3 regions of the Pseudonocardia petroleophila genome follow, and region 3 is predicted to be linked to each of the others. Evidence: predicted binding sites of a transcription regulator. Region 3 holds the regulator's gene; each other region holds the start of a gene.
What was found. The regulator LexA, encoded in region 3, represses DNA repair genes until DNA is damaged. The targets are predictions, from matches to a motif close to CGAACACGTGTTCG.

Region 1: a site for LexA is predicted at 1,157-1,170, ahead of uvrA (excinuclease ABC subunit UvrA). Genes of this name have one in related genera too.
Region 2: a site for LexA is predicted at 1,112-1,125, ahead of imuA' (DnaE2-dependent mutagenesis accessory factor ImuA'). Genes of this name have one in related genera too.

Annotation. Positions count from the first base shown of each region.
Region 1 covers NZ_CP060131.1:5,226,979-5,229,153, forward strand. The annotation lists gene uvrA (excinuclease ABC subunit UvrA) at 1-1,052, opposite strand, end outside; gene H6H00_RS25620 (SMI1/KNR4 family protein) at 1,349-1,945, opposite strand; gene H6H00_RS25625 (OsmC family protein) at 1,998-2,175, shown strand, end outside.
Region 2 covers NZ_CP060131.1:2,495,672-2,497,846, forward strand. The annotation lists gene purH (bifunctional phosphoribosylaminoimidazolecarboxamide formyltransferase/IMP cyclohydrolase) at 1-967, shown strand, start outside; gene imuA' (DnaE2-dependent mutagenesis accessory factor ImuA') at 1,183-1,935, shown strand; gene H6H00_RS32985 (DNA polymerase Y family protein) at 1,932-2,175, shown strand, end outside.
Region 3 covers NZ_CP060131.1:3,427,562-3,429,736, forward strand. The annotation lists gene H6H00_RS17060 (universal stress protein) at 1-622, shown strand, start outside; gene lexA (transcriptional repressor LexA) at 600-1,337, opposite strand; gene H6H00_RS17070 (hypothetical protein) at 1,592-2,083, shown strand.

The DNA of each region.
Region 1 (2,175 bases), 1.8 Mb from region 3:
TGCTCGGCGGCCGACAGCTTGCGCCACGGGGTGTCCATCCGGAACCCGATCGCGCTCGCCAGCCCCTCCAGCAGCCGCCCGAAGTACTCCGCGGACTGCCCGCCCGACCACGGCGCGATGGCCCCGCCGGCGAGGCTCGCGTCGGGGTCGGGGATGACCAGCTCCGGGTCGACCTCCTTCTTGATCCCGATGCCGCTGCACTCCGGGCAGGCGCCGTACGGGGAGTTGAAGGAGAAGGTGCGCGGCTCCAGCTCGTCGAGGGCGAGCGGGTGCCCGTTGGGGCACGACATCCGCTCGGAGAAGCGGACCTCGCGGTGCGGGTCGTTCTCCGGCAGGTCGACGAAGTCGAGCACGATCAGCCCGCCGGCCAGCCGCAGCGCCGTCTCGACGGAGTCGGTGAGCCGCTGCTTGGCCGAGCCCTTGACCGCCAGCCGGTCGACCACGACGGAGATGTCGTGCTTCTCCTGCTTCTTCAGCTTCGGCGGGGCGGTGAGCTGGTGCACCGTGCCGTCGACCAGCACGCGCGAGTAGCCCTGCGTCTGGAGCTGGTCGAACAGGTCGACGAACTCGCCCTTGCGGGTGCGCACGACGGGCGCGAGCACCTGGAACCGCGCGCCCTCCTCCATCGCGAGGACCTGGTCGACGATCTGCTGCGGCGTCTGCTTCTCGATGACGTGCCCGCAGACGGGGCAGTGCGGGACGCCGGCGCGGGCGTAGAGCAGGCGCAGGTAGTCGTAGACCTCGGTGATCGTGCCGACGGTGGAGCGCGGGTTGCGGTTGGTGGACTTCTGGTCGATCGAGACCGCGGGCGAGAGCCCCTCGATGAAGTCGACGTCGGGCTTGTCCATCTGGCCGAGGAACTGGCGCGCATACGCCGAGAGCGACTCGACGTAGCGGCGCTGGCCCTCGGCGAAGATGGTGTCGAACGCCAGGCTGGACTTGCCGGAGCCGGACAGCCCGGTGAACACGACCATGCTGTCGCGCGGCAGGTCGAGGTCGACGCCGCGCAGGTTGTGCTCGCGGGCGCCGCGCACGATCAGTCGATCCGCCACGGAAGGGCCTCCTGTGTGCCGGGGAGGGGCGAAGCGGCGGTGCTCTCGCCGGTCCACCCCATGCTAGGCAGGCCCACCGACAACCACGCGCCGACGCCGAGGATCGCACAGACGTTCGACGGCCGGTGCCGCCGCACCCCGCTCCCCCGCGGAAGCCCAGGTCACCCCGGCCGCGCCCGGCGTCCGGGGTGATCGACACCGGTCGCCCGCCGCCCGGGCCGCCGCAGCACCCGACGCCGACCGGTCGTCGCGCTGCGCCGGACGGCCCACCCGGGGTGTCCACGGACGGGCCGCGGTCAGCGCAGGGCGGGTGCGTCCCACCAGACCACGCCGTCCCCGACGTCCTCCACCTCCAGATCGGTGGCCGCGAGCAGGCGCAGGTACGCCGTCACCCCCGGCGCCAGGACGCGGCGCTGGTCCTCGTCGGGCCCGGCGACCACGATCTGGCCGGTCGTCCCGCCCTCCGCCGGGTCGGTGTCGACGACGAGCACGTTCCCGCCGCCGTCCTCGGCCAGCGGCCACCAGCCGGGCAGCCAGTACTCCTTGCGGACCGGGTCGCCCGGTCGCACCGTGATGTGCTCGGCGTGGTCGGCCATCCCGTCCGGGCCCTCCGCCCGGAGCAGGTCGTCCCATCCGCCCCAGACCACGGCCGCGTCGGCGACCGGGAGGAAGCGGTACTGCGGGAACACCTGCGGCGCCCGCGGGGAGCGGCCCTGGCCGTCGGCGAGGGCGTAGAGCGCGAGCAGGTCGGCCGGGAACCGGATCCCCGTCCGGGACTGCGCCTGCGCGAGCTCGGCGGGATCGGCGGGCGGGCGCAGCTCGGGCGCGGGATCGAACCCGGCGGCGGTGAGGGTGGCGGTCCAGCTGGTCCAGGCGGCGTTGAGGTCGTCCACGCCCCCACCCTCGCGCACCGGCCCGGGAGCCCGCCCGGGCTACCCTGCGCCCGTGGGAGAGCCGAACGTCTGGTCCACCGCCCGTCTCCCCGACGGCGACGGGCGCACCGCCGATCTCGACGTCAACGGGTACGGGCTGAGCTGCGACATCCCGGTCGACGCCGGCGCCGAGCCGGCGGGCGTCACGCCGTTCGGGCTGCTCGCGGCCTCGCTGTCGTCGTGCACGGTGA
Region 2 (2,175 bases), 930 kb from region 3:
CCCCGACCCCGACGGCGGCATCTTCCCGTCCTGGGCCGGCGCGAGCTGGGAGCGGTCGGCGACCCTGCGCTACGGCGAGAACCCGCACCAGGCCGCCGCGCTCTACGTCTCCGGCGGCCCGGGCCTCGCGGCGGCGGAGCAGCTGCACGGCAAGGAGATGTCCTACAACAACTACGTCGACGCCGACGCGGCCTGGCGCGCGGCGCACGACCACGGCGACGCCGCGTGCGTCGCGGTGATCAAGCACGCCAACCCGTGCGGGATCGCGGTCGGCACCGACGTCGCCGACGCCCACCGCAAGGCCCACGCCACCGACCCCGTCAGCGCGTTCGGCGGGGTGATCGCCACGAACGGCGAGGTCAGCGTCGAGATGGCCGAGCAGGTCGCGGAGATCTTCACCGAGGTCGTCCTCGCCCCGTCCTACGCCGACGGCGCACTGGAGGTGCTGACGCGCAAGAAGAACGTGCGCGTGCTGCGCCTCCCGGAGGCCCCGTCGCGCACCGGTGCGGAGCTGCGGCCGATCACCGGCGGGCTGCTGCTGCAGCAGCGCGACGCGATCGACGCCCCCGGCGACGACCCGGCGTCCTGGACCCTCGCCACCGGCGATGCGGCCTCCGAGGAGGTCCTCGCCGACCTGGCGTTCGCGTGGCGGGCCTGCCGGTCGGTGAAGTCGAACGCGATCCTGCTCGCCTCCGGCGGGGCGGCCGTCGGAGTGGGGATGGGGCAGGTCAACCGGGTCGACGCGGCCCGGCTCGCGGTCACCCGCGCCGGCGACCGGGCCCGCGGCTCGGTGGCCGCGTCCGACGCCTTCTTCCCCTTCCCGGACGGGCTCGAGGTGCTCCTGGAGGCCGGGGTCCGCGCGGTCGTGCAGCCCGGTGGATCGGTGCGCGACCCGGAGGTCACCGCGGCCGCGGAGGCCGCGGGCGTCACCCTCTACCTCACCGGCACCCGCCACTTCGCGCACTGAGCCCGCGGCGCGCCGGCGGCGACCGGCTGCTGTCCGCGCCGCGCGGGCGGCCCGGGGCTCGGCCGCGTGACCGACCGCGCAGGACCGGGCCGTCCCGCACCCGGGTGACCCCTCTTGAACGGTGTCGCCGCCGCCGGTAGGATTCGAACAGACGTTCGAGCACGCCGACTTCCCCCCGGCGCGAGTGGCGCGACACCGTGACGGGGAGGCATGCCGTGGCCGAGGCCGCTGTCCGAGGCGTGCCCGGGGGCGAGCCCCGGGCCGACGTCGCGAGCCGGTTGGAGCTGGCCCGCGGGGTGCTGCGCGGCCTGGAGGACCGGGCCGCCGGTGTCCGGCCCGTCGCGGGACCGGAGGCCGACGGGCGGGTGCTGCCGGTGGCCGGTCCGCTGGCCCGGTTGCTGCCGGCCGGCGGGCTGCGCCGGGGGTCCTCGGTGGCGGTGCTGGGCGGCCCGGGGTCCACCTCGCTGCTGCTGGCGCTGGTCGCCGAGGCGTCGGCGGAGGGGGCGTGGGTGGGGGTCGTCGGACGTCCGGAGCTCGGGCTGGTCGCCGCGTCCGAGGCGGGCGTGCGGCTCGACCGGCTCGCGCTCGTGCCGCGTCCGGGCCGCGACCTGCTCGCCGTCACGGTGGCCCTGCTCGACGGGATGGACGTCGTCGCGGTGGCGGGCGGCGGGGTGCGGGCGGCCGACCGGCAGCGGCTCGCGGCCCGGGCCCGCCAGCGCGGTGCGGTGCTGCTCGCGCTGGGGCCGTGGCCGGGCGCCGACGTCGAGCTGAGCTGCGCCGACGCGCAGTGGCAGGGGCTGGAGGGCGGGTCCGGGCGGCTGTGCGCGCGGCGGCTGCGGGTGGAGCTGCGGGGGAAGGGGCTCGGTCCGGGGCGGGCCGGACGGCTGCTGCTGCCGACCGACGGCGGGGGCGTCGGCGGCCCGCCCGAGGTGGTCGTGCCGGAGCGGGTCGCCGCGGTGGCGGGATGAGGACGGTGCGGGTGCTGGCGCTGTGGTCGCCGGACTGGCCGGTCACCGCGGCCGCCCGCGCGGAGGGGGTGGCGTCGCACCGGCCCGCGGCGGTGGTGGTGGCCAACCGGGTGCTGGCGTGCTCGGCGGTGGCCCGCGCGCACGGGGTCCGGCGCGGGCTGAACCGTCGCGAGGCGCAGGCGCGCTGCCCCGAGCTGGTGGTGCTGGCCCGCGACCCCGACCGCGACGCGCGCGCGTTCG
Region 3 (2,175 bases):
CGAGCCGGAGTTCGTGGCGCTCACGCCCGGCTCGGTGGCCGACGTGCTCGCCGACCACGCCGACGACGTGGGGGCCGCCGTCCTCGTGGTGGGCTCGACCGGGCACGGGCTGCTGGGCCGCCTCGCCCCCGGCCGCACGGTGCAGCGGCTCCTGCCGCTGGCGCGCTGCCCGGTGGCGATCGCGCCGCGCGGCTACCGGCACCTCGGCACCGGGACCATGACCACGGTGACCGTGGCCTACGACGGCAGCGCCGAGGCCGACCGGGCCGTGGCGGTGGCCGTGCACCTCGCGGGCCGGACCGGGGCCGCGGTGCGGGTCGTCACCGTCGCCGAGGACGCCGACGGCGTGCCGGCGGCGCAGGCGCTCGCCCACAAGGGAATCGCGTCGCTGCCGGTCGAGGTCGACGCCATCAGCGACGTCGTGGTCGGCCCGGTGGCGGCCACCCTGGCCGCCCTGCCGGACCGCACGGACCTGCTCGTGGTGGGCTCGCGCGGCTACCGCTTCATGCAGCGGCTGCTGCTGGGCGGGGTGGCGGGGGTGCTCGTGCGCACCGCCCGCTACCCCGTGATCGTGGTGCCCGCCGCGGCGGGCGACGCCGTCAGAGGCGCCGCAGGACCGTGACCACCCGGCCGAGCACGGTGGCGTCGTCGCCGGGGATCGGGTCGTAGGCCGCGTTGGCCGGCATCAGCCACACGTGCCCGTCGCGCCGGGTGAACGTCTTGACCGTGGCCTCGCCGTCGATCATCGCCGCGACGATCTCCCCGTTCTCGGCGACCGGCTGCTGGCGCACGACCACCCAGTCGCCGTCGGTGATGGCCGCCTCGACCATCGAGTCGCCCCGCACCTTGAGCAGGAACAGGGTGCCCTCGCCGACGATCTCGCGCGGCAGCGGGAACACGCTCTCCACCGCCTGCTCGGCGAGGATCGGCCCACCGGCGGCGATCGTGCCCAGCAGCGGGACGAACGCGGGGGTGGGCCGCTCGACGACGCCGGAGTCCGACGGCGCCGCGTCGGGCTGCTCGTCGGGCGGGCGGACGTCGACCGCGCGGGTGCGGTTGGGGTCGCGCCGCAGGTAGCCCTTGCGCTCGAGCGTGCGCAGCTGGTGGTGCACCGACGAGGTGGAGGTGAGCCCGACGGCGTCGCCGATCTCGCGGACGCTCGGCGGGTAGCCGTGGCGCTCCACCCAGTCGCGGATGACCTCCAGCACCTTGCGCTGCCGGGGAGTGAGACCGACGGGGGCGCTCGCGGGGTCGGGGAACGTGCTCACCTGGGCGGTCGGCCCGGGGCGCACCCCCTCGTCGTCGCCACCCGTCGGGCCGGGCTCGTCCCGTGCCATGTGCTCGCGCCTCCTCGTCGGTACTGCTCGTTCGGTGCCGTGCGGTCCGTGCGGACCGGACACGTGTCGTGGGCCCGACCGTAGCCCCGATTCCGGTTCTCGCCAAACACATGTTCGAACGACACGCCCCGTTCTCTCGATTCTGTCGGTGGTCGGTGGTACACATCGCTCGACGATCGTTCGAACATGCGTTCCCGTTCGAACGGTGCGAGCAGTTCGAACGGTCAGCGGGTCCGAGCGAAGGGTGGAGTCCGGTGCACGATCAGATCGAGGACGGAATGCGGTTCGGCGGCACGGCCCTGCGCCGGACGGTGCCGGACCGGGCGCAGGTGCCGGACCGGGCGCAGGTGCCGGACCGGGGGCGGGCGCACCCCGCCCGGGTGCTGCCGCGGCGCGGGCGGGCCCCCGGGCCGCGGCCGGTGCGGCCCGTGCAGCCGCCGCGTGCGGTGCGGCCGGTGCAGCCGCCCCGTCCGGACGGCGACCGGGCGGGGGAGCGGGGGCAGCGCGGCGGGCGCGTCCTGCTGCGCTCGGTCCCGGTGCTGCCCCCGCGGGTGCTGCGCCGCCGCCGGGTGGCCGCCGCCATCGGCACGGCCCTGCTCACCGCCGCGGTCGTCGTGCTGCTGGGGCTGCTCGCCGACGTGGCCGCCGCGGCCCGGCACTCCGCCGCCGCGCCGGAGGTGACGAGCACCTCGCTCACACCGGTGGTGGCATCGCCCGTGCAGGTGGCGGGCGTGCTCGGGGGCTGACGCTTCGCGCCCGGCCCGCCGCCGGCCCGCGCCCGCGTGCCCGTTCGGACGACGCGGCGCCACCGATAGGGCCTCCCGGCTTTCAGTGCCCC